DNA from 2 places in the Nonomuraea sp. H19 genome. Region 2 is predicted to be linked to the other one. Evidence: riboswitches for the same ligand, from Rfam matches in the RefSeq annotation. Region 2 holds a riboswitch; the other holds the start of a gene.

Region 1 (7,074 bases), on a different contig from region 2:
GCTCGGCACGGGCTATTCAGAGCTGAATGACCCGATCGACCAGCGGCAGCGTCTTGTGGAGCAGTCCCTGCTCGCGGCCGGGGGCGACCCGGAGGCCATGCAGCTCGACGAGGACTTCCTGCAGTCCCTGGAGTACGCGATGCCGCCGACGGGTGGCATGGGGGCCGGCATCGACCGGATGATCATGGCCTTCACCGGCAAGAACATCCGCGAAACGATCCTGTTCCCCCTGGTCAAGCCCACCCATTGAGGCCACCGGCCGGCCCGCCGCCCGCGCCGGGCGAGCGGGCCGGGTCGGCCGCGGGCTCAGGGGACCAGGACGAGGCGGCCGCGGACGCCCCCCGCCACCAGCCGGGCATGCGCGTCGGCCACCTTCTCCAACGGGTACGTGCCCGCCACCCGCAACGTCACCCGGCCGGCCTCCACCAGCCGCACCACCTCACCGAGCTGGGCGGCGTCGGCGCGGAAGAAGACCGTGGCGACGTCGATGCCCCGCAGCCCGACAGGCGCCACCCCGGCCGAGAGCGCCACGAACGCCCCGCCGTCCCGGACCGCGTCGAGCGCAGCCAGCCCCAGCACCGCCGCGTCCACGACGGCGTCCACACCGCCGGGCACCCGGGCTCGTACGGCGGAAGCGAGGTCGTCGCCCCGGGGCACGAACCACTCCGCCCCCAGACCTCGCACCAGTTCCTCGTCCTCGGCGCCCGCTGCCGCCACCACTCGTGCCCCGCGCAGCGTCGCCAGCTCGACCAGGTAGCCGCCGACGGCACCCGCCGCTCCCGTCACGAGCAGGGTCCGGCCCGGCCCCACTCCTGCCCGGTCCAGTGCCTGCCAGGCGGTCAGCGAATTGAGCGGGATCGTCGCCGCCTCGACGGCCGTGAACCCACGCGGCGCCCGCGCCACTGCCGAGGCGTCGAGCACCGCGTACTCGGCCTGCGCCTTGACCGGCAGCTCCAGGCGGGCCATGAGCCCGACGACCTCCTCTCCCACTTGGAAGGCCGCTCCGTCGCCCACCTGGTCCACGGTTCCCGCGACGTCGAACCCGATCCCGTAGGAGTCCAGCGGCCGGGCCACGCCGTAGTCGGCGAGCGTCCCCGCCGCCACGGCGAGGTCGAACGGGTTCACCGCAGCCGCCGCGACCTTGATCCGTACCTGCTGTGGTCCTGCCTCCGGCACCGGCAGCTCCACCAGTCGAGGAGCGCCGGAACCGCCAATGAGTGCACGCATGTTCGTCATGCCGACGACCCTAGGAAGAGTTACTCTCTTCTGGTAAGTAGGCACCCAGAAGTGCGTAACCAACCGGGAGGAGACGCATGGCCACCAAGACGGCGGCGGAGCGGCGCGAGCAGGCCAAGGAGGCGTTCGACGCGTACTTCGCCGAGTGCCCCTCCCGGAAGCTGCTCGACCGCCTCAGCGACAAATGGGTCACGCTGGTGCTCACCGCGCTGGAGGCGGGGCCGTGCCGCTACAGCGACCTGGCCAGGCGCATCGCGGGCGTCAGCCAGAAGATGCTCACCCAGACCCTGCGCGGGCTGGAACGCGACGGCCTGGTCTCGCGTACGCTCACGCCTGCGGTGCCGGTGCGGGTGGACTATGAGCTCACCCCGCTGGGCGAGAGCCTGATGCCGCTGGTGGCCGCGATCAAGAGTTGGGCCGAGGTGCACATCGAGGACGTCGAGGCGGCCAGGGAGCGTTACGACGCCACCGTTTGAGCCGTACCGGACGGAGTCGCGAGGCTCCTTCTGGCCTGCCCGGTTTCCGATATGTGCTCGTCTGTAAGCATCAGGTCAAGGCCGCGGTCGACTATTTCGCTCCGGCCGCGGAAGTATTGATGACTCTCCGGCGACGCTCTCGGCATTCGGTAATGACCCTGACCGCTGACGGATGAGCGAAGCCGGAAATCGGGTTCGTTTCCTCCGGCAGCGCGCCGGTGAGCGTATCGAGGCGCGGGGGAGGTGTTCGAGCATGCACGGCGTGAACGCCTTGCCGGCCGGAGCCCGCGGCCCTGCGTGGCCGGGCGGGCCCCGCCCGCAAGACCGGATCGACCCGCTGACCTGGCGGCGGGTGGGCTCCGTGGCCGAAGCGGAGTCGCCGCGCAGGGCTCATGGGCGGTGGGGGGCGAGCAGCGCCCCACGCGTTACGGACGATCGCGCGACACGTGCTCATTTCGCGATAGCAGGCATATGGTCAGCGAGAAAATCGGCATCGTACGGAGCGAAATCCAAGACACCGGCGAGGCGTATCGGCGTCGGGTCCGGCGCTGCCGGATGGGTCAATGAGACGACACATCGCCCGACCTTCATAACGCGAGTGCGTCACATATATCCGATCATGTCAATAGCGCCCGTCAAGAGTGGCGATTGTCGTGCTTGACGACCTTTCCAGGATGCGTTTACCGTCTGCGAGACGAGCGGCTTTTAGCCCGTCCGAGTTGCTGTTGGGGGGGAGGGCTCCCGATGGGTGTGCTCACCGAAGGGGTTGAGCTTAGCCATGCGGATTTGGCGTTGCTGGCGGAGCTGGCCAAGGGGGTCACGGTCGATCGGGTGGGCAGACGTTTGGACATCAGTGGACGCACCGTACGCCGACGGTTACGGGGCATATGTGACCGCATCGGCGTGGCCACGGCGATCGAAGCCGTGGCCTGGGCAGCCCGCCGACAGTTGATCTAGGGGCGTTCAGTCCGCGATGCGCACCGCGCCGGCGAAGGGCCGGCGCTCGATCGAGGCGACACGTACGACATCACCCGTCTGGGGGGCGTGCACCATCATGCCGCCGCCCAGATAGATGCCGACGTGGTGCAGGTCGTTGTAGAAGAACACCAGGTCGCCTGGGCGCAGCTCGGATTTCGAGATGTGCCGGCCCGCGGTCCACTGGTTCCCGGTGTAGTGCGGCAGCGAGATGCCCACCCGCTGGAAGGCCGCCATCACCAGGCCGGAGCAGTCGTAGGAGTTGGGGCCCTCGGCGCCCCAGACGTACGGCTTGAGCTGCTGCGTGAGCGCCCACCTCGCGGCCTGGGCCGCTTTGCCGTTGCCCGGGATCGGCAGGTTGACCCGGACGGCGCGGGTGCCGGGGCGGCCGGCCTCGCCCAGAGCCCGCCTGAACAGGTCGCTCTCCACGTTCTTCACCAGCTTGGTGATCTTGTCGCGCTTCGATTCGAGGTCTGAGACGATCTTCTGGAGCTCGTCCATGCGCGTCTTGGCGTCGGCTCGGGCGCGGTCGGCGGCGTCCATGGCCTTGGCCAGTTGGTTGACCTCCTCGCCCTGCTCCTGCTCCATCGCGTAGGTCGTCGCCACGATGTCGAGGAACTTCTCCGGGTCCTGGGACGAGGTGAACGCCATCGCCCTGTTCAGGCCGCCCGTTATGTAGGCGTTCTGGGCGAGCAGGACGGCCTTGGCGCGCTTGGCTGCGAAGTCGGCCTCGCTGCCCGTCAGCGTCTTCTGCGCGGCGTCGGCGGCCTTCTTGGCGACTTTGTACTTCTCCCGCTGGCCGTTGTACTGCTCGCTCAGTGTCTCGATCTCCACGTGCAGCTTCTCGACCTGGTCGGAGAGCTCCTTGAGCGAGGGCTTCGGATCAGCGGAGGCCGGACCGGTGGGGACGGCGAATAGGAGTGCGGCGACTATGACGCCTGCCACACCGAGAAGGCGCCGGCGCCGAGCCCGTTCCGGAGGGCGGGCGTTCTTGCCCGCCGACTTCCCCTCACGGCTGAGCGTGCGCTTCACCAACCAGCTCCTCTCATCGACGCCGACCGGGTTAGCTGACGGGTTCGGGCCGGAGCAGCCCTACCGAGAGACTCGGATTCACCCCAGTGGTGGCGTGCGGAGGTCGCCACCGGCGGGTCCCCGGCTTCCCTCGCGGGAATTGGGCGTGTCACCCCGCGACACGCGGGGAAACGTCGTCGCTGGACACTAATGCACTCCGGGTTCGTGCTCAACCAGAACTGCTGGATCTGTAGAGGTTTCACAACCGAAGGGTCACAAGGTGATCTCGTGGACGCTCGTGCAGAACAGACCTTATGTCCTCTTCATCCCTGGTTTTGTGGGAGGTCGCGCCTGTAGTCGTCTGGCCGCGACATGTCACAGTCTTGGGCCAGACGTGGGATTTAGGGCTGAGCCGTAATGACATCTGTACTCTGGAGAGCCATGGAGCAGGTGGCCGAACAACCGACGACGCCCGAGACCGCGGCGGTGGTCCGCCGTGCCCGCACGCCCGACGTGCGGACGATCAGGCGCCTGGTCGACACCTACGCGGGCGCGGGACCGCGGCTCCTGGAGAAGACCACGGTGACGCTGTACGAGGACGTACAGGAGTTCTGGGTGGCCGAGCTGGACGGGCAGGTCGTCGGCTGCGGCGCGCTGCACGTGCTGTGGGAGGATCTCGCCGAGGTCCGCACGGTCGCCGTCGATCCGCAGTGCCGGGGCATGGGCATCGGCCATCGGATCGTCTCCGCGCTCATACGGCAGGCGACGGATCTGGGGCTGCGGCGTGTATTCTGTCTGACTTTTGAGGTCGACTTCTTCGCGCGGCACGGCTTCCGCCCGATCCAGGGCACGCCGGTCTCGCCAGAGGTCTACGCCGAGCTGCTGGCCTCGTACGACGAGGGTGTGGCGGAGTTCCTCGACCTGGAACACGTGAAGCCGAACACCCTGGGCAACACCCGCATGCTGCTCCATCTGACATCGGGTGACGCGGACCTTGACTAGATGGAAAGGTGATTGTTGATACCTATGTCGATACGTTGGGCGGTACAGGCATGTGTCCTGACACGTGCCACATGCGCACGCGAAGCGAGGTGACACGGTGAGCACCGGACAGCCGCCGTATCCACAGGACGAATCCGGCGAGACTTCTGCGCCTGGCACCCCGGACTACGGGCAGCAGAACACGGGCCGCCGCCACGGCGAGCCCGACCCGGACGCAACTGTGGTCGGCTACCGGGCGGACGATGCCTACGGGCAGCAGCCCCAATACGGCCAGCAGGGCTATGCCCAGCAGCCGCAGTACGGACAGCAGCCCCAATATGGTCAGCAACAGCAGTACGGCCAGCAGGGCTACCCCCAGCAAGGACAGCAACCCCAGTCGCAGCCCGACTATGGTCAGCAGGGCTACGGCCAGCAATATGGTCAGGGCCAGCAGCAGGGCTACGGGCAGCAGCCCCAGTCCCAGCCGGGTTACGGCCAGCAGTCGCAGCCCGGCTACGGCCAGCAGCCTTCCTCCGGCCAGTACGGCCAGCAGCAGGGCTACGGGCAGCAGCAGCCGTCCGGTCAGCAGTACGGACAGCAGCAGCAGTCCCAGCCGGACTATGGCCAGCAGGGCTACGGACAGCAGCAGCAGTCCCAGCCCGACTATGGGCAGCAGCAGGGCTACGGACAGCAGTCCCAGCCGGATTACGGGCAGCAGGGCTACGGACAGCAAGCGCAGTCCCAGCCTGACTACGGCCAGCAGTACGGCCAGCAGCCGCAGTCCCAGCCGGGCTACGGGCAGCAGCCCCAGTCCCAGCCGGGCTACGGCCAGCAGCAGTATGGCCAGCAGCCCCAGTCGCAGCCCGGTTACGCCCAGCCGCAATATGGCCAGCAGCAGTACGGCGACCAGCAGTACGGCCAGGCCTACGGGCAGCCGCAGCAGGCCGCCTACGGCCAGCCCGGCTACGGGCAGCAGTACGGACAGCCGGTCGGCGTCCAGCCCCCGGGCGCGCCGGCCCCGCTCGCGGAGTGGTGGCAGCGGCTGGTGGCGAGGATCGTCGACGGTGTGATCTTCGGCATCGTGATGACCGTGGTGACCATCGTTTTCACGCTTCTCCTGGCATCGAGCTACGACTCGACCACCGGGGTGACCACGGGCCTGTTCGGTTCGTTCCTCCTCGGCATCGTGGTAGCGGTCATCCTGACCCTTGCCTACGTCGGCTATGACTTCTTCCTGCACAAGGCGAAGGGTCAGACCGTCGGCAAGATGATCATGGGGATCAAGGTCGTCCAGGTCGGCGGCTCGGTGACACCGGGCGGCATCCCCACCGACGTGGCACTCAAGCGTGCGGGCGGGACGTGGGGCGGCTACATCCTCTACTGGCTGCCCTTCGGGCCCGTGCTCGCCGGCCTTGCGTGCGCCGTCAACGGCGCCTCCCAGTTGTGGGACAAGCCGCTGCAGCAGACGTTCGCGGACAAGTTCGCGGGCACCGTGGTAGTGAAGATCAAGTAGTCTTCCCTGCGCGTAAAACTAGGGGCCGGCTTCCCGCCGGCCCCTATGTTTTGTCCCCCCGGCCGTACCAAAATGGAGACGCCCGCACTCCCCGATTGGCCGCCGAGACGCGAGGTGGAGGTTATGGCCGCGACGCCGCCGTGGGCGGACGCGCTGCCGGCGGAATGGTGGGAACGGCTCGCCGCCCGGCTGATTGAAGCGCTCGTCTTCGGGGTCTTCTATTACATCCTGTTCATCGCGCTCTGGGGCATCTTCCGAACTGTCGGGATGTTGGACGTGCTCGATGGGCGGCTGCCCGGCGTGTGCGCCTGGCTGGTGGCCGGGCTGGGTTATGCGGCCTACGACTGGCGGGCCCATTCCAGGCATGGCAGGACGTTCGGCAAGGCGATCATGAAGATTCGCCTGGCGCCGCGAGACCTTCCGCCGGGAGCGGCGCTGAAACGGGCCCTGGTCTATCCGGCGCCGGTCATGCTGATGGGCATTCCGGTCGTCAATCTGCTGGCTGGAATGTTGCTGTTCGGCGTCGGCTTGCTCATCCTGATCGACAAGCCGCTGGAGCGCGGGCCGCACGACAGGGTTGCCGGAACGCGCGTGGTTAAAGATCTTCGCTGAACCATCCGTACCTGGGCGGATACCTTTTCGCAAAATTTTCTGCTTGATCCGGTAAGGAGCCTGGAGAGACTGGCATTAGGCTATGGGCGTCCGGGTTGCCGGATGTTGGTGCCCCTGGGACGTACAGGGCATCTGCGTGCCGCGATGGTCAGGTGCGGGCGGTTGCCGCCACGCGCGCGATGAGGGCGCCGCGCCCCTCATGGTCGCGCTCCCATGCGCTTATAGCGCCCCCGAAACCCCGCTAGCCGTGGAGGCGAGGACGAATGGAAG
Region 2 (7,074 bases):
CCCGACTTCAAGTCCGCCCAGGAGAAGTGCCAGAAGCAGCTCGCTGAGGCCGGTATGGGAGGAATGTGATGGGAATGGCCACCCTTGATGGGAAGGCGGAGCCCGACGCGACGCCTTCCCGGCCGCGCCGCCGTCGCGGCCGGGGCAAGGTGGTCGGCGGACTTCTGATCGTGCTGGCCGCCGCGGGCGCCGGCTTCGTGGCGGTGAACGGCACCGGCGTGCTGGAGGCCGGCGCGGGCCCGACCCAGTCGGCCGCCGTGCTGCCCCCCGCCACGGCCCAGGTGACCAAGCAGACGCTGAACGACACCATGGACGCCGACGGCGAGCTCGGTTACGGCCCGGTCACCACGGCGGTGACCAGGAAACCCGGCACGATCACCTGGCTGCCCGAGAGCGGGCAGCAGATCACCCGCGGCAGGTCGCTGTACCGGCTCGACAACAAGCCGGTCATGCTCATGTACGGCGACACGCCCGCCTACCGCGACCTCAAAATCGGCGCGGAAGGCAAGGACGTCGAGAACCTGGAGCGGAACCTCAGCAAGCTCGGCTACGACGGCTTCACGGTCGACGACGAGTACACGTACGACACCTACGAGGCCGTCCTGGAATGGCAGGAGGACCGCGGCCTGGACGAGACCGGCGTGGTCGAGCTGGGCCGGGTGGTCTTCGCCCCCGGCAAGGTACGCGTGGAGAGCCTGGAGGCCGAGGAGGGCCAGCCGGCCCAGCCCGGCCAGAAGGTCCTGACGTACACGGGCACGTCCAAGGTCGTCACGGCCAAGCTGGCGGCCGAGGACCAGCGGATGGCCAAGAAAGGCGCCAAGGTCGAGGTCACGCTGCCCGACGGCAAGAGCGTGAAGGGCAAGGTCACCGAGGTCGCCACGGTCATCGAACCGGGCGAGGGCCAGAACGCCGACCCCGAGACGCGGATCGAGGCGCTGGTCTCGATCGGCGCCTCCAAGTCCGCCAAGGGGCTCGACAGGGCGGCCGTGGACGTGACGTTCACGGCGTCCAAGCGCGCGAACGTGCTGACCGTGCCGGTCGCCGCGCTCGTGGCGCTCCGGGAGGGCGGGTTCGGCCTGGAGGTCATCGAAGGCGGCAAGTCCCGATATGTCGCTGTTAAGACGGGTTTGTTCGCTGGAGGGCGGGTCGAGGTCACCGGCGACGGGCTCACCGAAGGCATGACCGTGGGGATGCCGAAATGACGTACCCCATGATCGCGCTGACGGACGTGTCACGTACCTACCCCGGCGGCGTGGCGGCGCTGAGGTCGGTGTCGCTGCGGATCGAGCACGGCGAGATGGTCGCCATCGCCGGCCCCTCCGGATCGGGGAAGTCGACCATGCTCAACGTCGTCGGCACCCTCGACCGGCCGTCCTCGGGGAGCATCCACATCGACGGGCACAACGTGTCGAAGCTGTCCGACGGCCAGCTCTCGGCGCTGCGGGCGACCACGATCGGCTTCGTCTTCCAGCACTTCCACCTCGCCGCGAAGGTCCCCGCACTGGACAACGTGGCCGACGGCCTCATCTACACCGGTCTGAGCAGGACCGAGCGGCGCCGCCGGGCGGCCGCCGCGCTCGAGCGGGTGGGGCTCGGGCACCGGATGGACCACGAGCCGCACGAACTGTCCGGCGGCGAGCGGCAGCGCGTGGCCATCGCCAGGGCCGTGGCGGGCGATCCGCCGCTGCTCCTGGCCGACGAGCCGACCGGGGCACTGGACTCGGTGTCCGGCACGGGGGTGATGGAGCTGCTGCACGAGCTGAACGCGGGCGGCACCACCATCGTGATCATCACGCACGACCGGGAGATCGCCGCCGGCCTGCCCAGGCAGGTACGGATGCGTGACGGCCAGATCATCGCGGACTCCGCGAACGTCCCCTTGCCGGAGCCCGCCGAATCAGGGGTGGCGTGATGGCCGTCACAGAGGTGCGGCGTCCCCGGCTGTCCCCGGCCAGGATGCGGCCGGGCGACGTGCTGCGGGTCGGCGCGGTCGGCCTGCGCACGCGGCCGCTGCGGGCGTTCCTGTCCGCGCTCGGCATCGCCATCGGCATCGCCGCCATGGTCGCCGTGGTCGGGCTCTCGTCCTCCTCGGGCGCCGAGCTCGACCGTACGCTGTCCGCGCTCGGCACCAACCTGCTCACCGTCTCGTCCGGCACCACGCTCACGGGCGAGGCGGCCCAGATGCCGAAGGACGCCGAGGCGATGATCGAGCGGATCGGCCCCGTCGAGGCGGCCTCGGCGATCGGGAAGGTCTCCGAGGCCAAGGTCTACCGGTCCGAGCAGATCCCCGAGGCCCAGACCGGCGGCCTCAACACGTACGCCGCCCGCCTCGACCTGCCCGCCACCGTGGGCGCGACGCTGCGCAGCGGCACGTGGCTCAACCAGGCCACCGAACGTTATCCGGCCGCCGTGCTCGGCTCGTCCGCGGCCCAGCGCCTCGGCGTCGGCTCGGTGAGCGCGGACACGCAGGTCATCGTCGGGGGCATCCGGTTCAGCGTCGTCGGCGTGCTGAATCCGGTGGCCCTCGCCACCGACCTGGACAGCGGCGTGCTGGTCGGCTGGCCGGTGGCGGAGGACCGGCTGGACTTCGACGGACACCCGACCACGCTCTACACCCGCTCGGAAGAGGCCAAGCTGGAGGCGGTACGCCAGGTGCTGGCCGGCACCGCCAACCCGGAGGCGCCGAACGAGGTGGACGTCTCCCGCCCGTCCGACGCGCTGGCCGCCAAGCAGGCGACCAGTCAGGCGTTCGCCAACCTCCTGCTGGGCGTGGGCGCGGTGGCCCTGCTCGTGGGCGGCGTCGGCGTGGCCAACACCATGGTCATCTCAGTGCTGGAACGCCGCGCGGAGATCGGCCTGCGCCGCTCGCTGGGCGCGACCCGCGGCCAGATCCGCACCCAGTTCCTGGCCGAGTCGCTGCTGCTGTCGGCCATGGGCGGGGGCGGCGGGATCCTTCTGGGCACCGCGGTCACCATGGGGTACGCGTTCTACAGCGGCTGGCCCTCCGTGGTGCCCGCCTGGGCCACCGTCGGCGGGCTGGCGGCGACGCTGGCCATCGGCGCCGCGGCCGGGCTCTACCCGGCCATCCGGGCCTCCCGGCTGTCCCCGACCGAGGCGCTGTCCACGCCCTAGCCCCCCTTACGGCGCCACGGCACGCGGCATGCTGTGGCGCTATCCGGCGGCCGGACAGCAGGTGGTCTTGCCGACGATCCGGACCTCCGGCCCTGAACGCAGCATCCTGTCACGTGCGCACCTTGGCCCGCCGATCCGCGCGCAGCCGATCACTGAGCTTCGCGATCAGCCCCAGATCGTCCACGCACTGCCCGAGACCGAGCACCACGGACTCCGGGGGCCGCTCCGCCCGCCGTACCGGCATGCACAGCCCGGTACGCAGCCGCCGCGCCAGCCCGCGCAGCAGCGCCCCGCCTCCGACCAGTACCGCGCCCCGTTCCCCGAGGTCGGTGGCCAGTTCGTCGGGGCAGCGCTCCATGGTGTCGAGCGCCGCCCGCACGATGGACTCGACCGGCTGTCTGGTGGCCTCGTAGATCCTCTGTACGGGCACCCGTTCCGTGCGTTCGGCGCCGGTGTGCGGGTCGCGGCCGTGGATCAGCACCTGCCGGTGCAGCGGTTTCCACTGCGGGCCCGCGCGCCGCTTGGCGGCCTCCGCCTCGCCCTCGTCGATCAGCAGCCCGTGGTCGTGCTCGATCAGGGAGGCGATCGACCGGTTCATGGCGTGGCCGCCGCCGGGCGCCCTGCCGGCCGCGACCAGCTCCCCGTGCGAGAGGATCGCGACCCTGGCGGAGTCGCGCCCGATGTCGATGACCATCCGCCCGGCGTGGTCGTCGACCGGCACGCCCGCGCCGAGCGCCGCCGCCAGTGCGTGCGGGATCAGCAGAACCCCGCGCGCCTCGACCTCGAAAGCCAGGTCACGCAGCGCCGCGCGCTCGATCGCGTCGGCGTCGTCGGGCACGGCCATGACCATGCGCGGCCTGGCGAACGGATGCCGGTGCACCTTGCGCAGGAAGTGCCTGATCATGCGCTGGGCGAGCACGCCGTCGACCGGCAGGCCGCCCTTGATCGGCCAACACGGCTCGCCGCGGGCCGCCTCCGCGCCGTACCCGAGGATCCTGCCCGTGTCGCGGTCGCGCAGGACGGCCGACGGTTCGTCGAGCACGATGCCCTTGCCCTTGACGTAGATCCGGGTGCGCGCGGCCCCGAGATCCATCGCCAGATCATGGCCCAGGAGGCTCATCGCCGGACCGGGGGGTCGACCATCATGTCCGGATCCATTTCCCGACCCGCCCCAACACAACACCAGGAACAGAACGATTCCGCTTTACGTCAGATCGGCGGCACCCTCTACACCTCGACGGTCACCGCGGAGGCGGCCCTGATCATCCTGTCGCTCCCTGGTGGCGGGGGCCGTGATCGCCCTGGTGGCGCTGGTGGCGATGCCGAGCGAGCGGTTGGAGGCGCCCGCCGCGCGGGCGGACAGGGTCGAGGCCGGTTTCGCGTCATAAGCGGGGTCATGCGAAGCTGTGATAGTCCCAACACCACGGAGGTCCTCATGGCGGAAACACCGGAGCCGGAAGTCAGCGAAACTCCCGAGGACGAGATGAAGCGCAAGTTCCGTGAAGCGCTGGAGCGCAAGCGCAACCAGCACGCCGGAGCGGGCGCGGGTGGCAAGGACGTCGACCCATCGAAGATCCACGGGGCGCACGGTCCGGCTGCGAATAAAAGATCGTTCAGACGCAAGAGCGGCGGCTGAGACTGGGATCTAGAAGGGGGTACGGCGTGCCGTGCCCCCTTTTTCTTTGCCGACGAAGGTAGATCTTTATCCCGCTTCATGACGGTTCGATTGCGTTTGTCCATATTTGGCGGTTACAGTATCGCCCATTACCAGCCGGTGGCATGGACCTTACCCAGGAGGGACCAGCCGGTTGGCGCCGAATCCCGATCAGTCGGGAACCGGGGACCCAAATCCCCTGGGGTGAATCCGGCCGCGTGCCGGTAGGGCAGCTCCACGCCCGAACCCGTCAGCTAACCCGGTAGGCGAGATGGAGAGGACATAGATGTATCACCGCGTCGTACCCCCAGACAGCGTAGTGCTGACCGCCTGCTGAGCGGCCTGTTCCCCCCAGCCCTTCCGCGCTCCGCGTAGCGACCGCTCGGCGATCTGCCCGGCTACGCCTTTTCAGCGAGCGTGCGTCCCTTTGTCCCCTCGCGAAGGACTCACTACCTCATGTCTGCTCGTTTTGGCCTGCGTGCCCTCGCCCTGCTCACCGCCTCCACCGTCGGCGCGCTCACCATCGCCGGCACGGCCTGCGCCGACAACGAAGAAAAGGTACTGCTCAAGGGCTCGACCACGGCGTCCTACTTCTGGGACGACGCCTCCGGCCGCGCCGGCGACACCGGACTGCCTGCCAGCGGCAAGCCCATGCAGAAGGGGCTGGCGGCAAGTCCGAGCTGGCCGCTGCTCACCGAGGGCTACGTCATCTACAAGGGCAAGAAGCTGCCCTTCTTCGTCGGCGACCGCGGGCCCGGCACGCCCTCCAACAACGGCATCATGCTGGACCTGGACGCCAAGACGTTCGCCGAGCTGACCGGTGGCACGTTCAACCCCGACACCCTCCACGTCGACGGCATCGGCGGCCAGGGCCACATCGACGTGGACTACGTCATCACCAAGTGGGGCGAGGGCCTCGGCAAGAAGAACTACCCGGTCCCCTTCTCCTCCCGCGCCTGGGCCAGGCGGGACAACAACCCGGCCGAGCCCCCGAAGGTGATGGCCGAGAAGAAGTCGGCCAAGCGGGACGACAACCCGGCTGAGCTCGCTCAGCCCGTGGCCGAGAAGAAGCCCGCGGGTGTCAAGGCCGTGGCGGCCGCTCCTCCGGGCGAGGCGGAGGAGTCCAGCACCGTGGGCCTGTCCTTCGCGGCCGGCGCCCTGGTCCTGGTGGGCGGCGGCGCGGTACTCGGTGGCGCGGCGCTCGGTAGCGAGCGCATCCGCAAGTTCGTCAAGCGCTGATCAGCCCTTTACGGGCCGGAGACCAGAATGTCATTCTGGTCTCCGTGACCACCCGCGTAGCCGCGAACGGCATCGAAATCGCCTACGAGAGCTTCGGCTCGCCCACAGGACGGCCGCTGCTCCTGATCATGGGACTAGGCGCCCAGCTCGTCCACTGGGACGAAGAGTTCTGTGAGCTCCTGGTGGAGCAGGGACACCACGTCGTGCGGTTCGACAACCGCGACGCGGGCCTCTCCACGCACCTCCACGACCACGGCGCGCCCATGATGGGGGCGCCGGCGCCGTACCTGCTGGACGACCTGGCCGACGACGCGGCCGGGCTCATGGACGCGCTCGGCTGGCCCGCCGCCCACATGGTCGGCGCGTCGATGGGCGGGATGATCGCCCAGACGCTGGCCATCCGGCATCCCTCCCGAGTGCTGTCCCTTACCTCGATCATGTCGACGCCGGGCGCGGCGGTCGCCGCGCCCACCGAGGCGGCGATGGCCGTGTTGATGGCCGAGCCGGCCGCCGACCGCGCCGGCGTGCTCGCGCAGGCGCTGCGAACCTGGGCGGTCATCGGCTCGCCCGGCTACGAGCTCGATCGCGAGCGGATCACCATGATGGCCGGGCTCGCCTACGACCGATGCTTCGATCCGGCGGGCACGGCGAGGCAGCTCGCCGCCATCATGGCCTCGGGCGATCGCACGGAGCCGCTCGCGGGGGTGACCGTTCCCGCACTCGTGCTGCACGGTGAGGCGGACCAGCTCGTCCCCGTCGCGGCCGGTCACGCCACGGCCGCGGCCATCCCCGGCGCCAGGCTGGTGACCTATCCGGGCATGGGACACGATCTCCCGCGTCCCCTCTGGCCCGACATCGTGGCCGAGATCACCAAGCTGACCGGTCCCTGAGCCGGGGGACCGCCTACTGAGAAGCCTCGTTGGGCAGCAATGCCTTCTCGTCGGGCTTGTGCACGAGCACGTGGTCCACGTACGACTTCACCGCCGTGCCCAGCCCGACGTCGGCGTTCTCCTGCTCCGACAGGTACCAGCGGTGGTCGAGGATCTCGT

What was found. A riboswitch is a leader RNA that binds a small molecule or an ion and turns the genes downstream of it on or off. The one in region 2 is predicted to bind cyclic di-AMP.
Region 1: linked by a shared signal. The riboswitch ahead of ACTMTI_RS33260 (C40 family peptidase) and the one ahead of ACTMTI_RS12060 (hypothetical protein) in region 2 are both predicted to bind cyclic di-AMP.

What each region holds. Positions count from the first base shown of each region.
Region 1 covers NZ_JBQHCV010000017.1:89,866-96,939, forward strand. The annotation lists gene lysX (bifunctional lysylphosphatidylglycerol synthetase/lysine--tRNA ligase LysX) at 1-250, shown strand, start outside; gene ACTMTI_RS33245 (NADP-dependent oxidoreductase) at 307-1,236, opposite strand; gene ACTMTI_RS33250 (winged helix-turn-helix transcriptional regulator) at 1,314-1,712, shown strand; gene ACTMTI_RS33255 (LuxR C-terminal-related transcriptional regulator) at 2,457-2,669, shown strand; gene ACTMTI_RS33260 (C40 family peptidase) at 2,676-3,719, opposite strand; cyclic di-AMP (ydaO/yuaA leader) riboswitch at 3,725-3,875, opposite strand; gene ACTMTI_RS33265 (amino-acid N-acetyltransferase) at 4,140-4,700, shown strand; gene ACTMTI_RS33270 (hypothetical protein) at 4,723-5,562, opposite strand; partial or broken gene ACTMTI_RS33275 (RDD family protein) at 5,716-6,192, shown strand; gene ACTMTI_RS33280 (RDD family protein) at 6,316-6,804, shown strand; gene ACTMTI_RS33285 (hypothetical protein) at 7,068-7,074, shown strand, end outside.
Region 2 covers NZ_JBQHCV010000005.1:70,416-77,489, reverse strand. The annotation lists gene ACTMTI_RS12090 (hypothetical protein) at 1-69, shown strand, start outside; gene ACTMTI_RS12085 (efflux RND transporter periplasmic adaptor subunit) at 75-1,202, shown strand; gene ACTMTI_RS12080 (ABC transporter ATP-binding protein) at 1,199-1,912, shown strand; gene ACTMTI_RS12075 (ABC transporter permease) at 1,912-3,132, shown strand; gene ACTMTI_RS12070 (rod shape-determining protein) at 3,242-4,225, opposite strand; gene ACTMTI_RS12065 (DUF5302 domain-containing protein) at 4,568-4,768, shown strand; cyclic di-AMP (ydaO/yuaA leader) riboswitch at 4,935-5,070, shown strand; gene ACTMTI_RS12060 (hypothetical protein) at 5,243-6,025, shown strand; gene ACTMTI_RS12055 (alpha/beta fold hydrolase) at 6,070-6,915, shown strand; gene ACTMTI_RS12050 (DUF4032 domain-containing protein) at 6,929-7,074, opposite strand, start outside.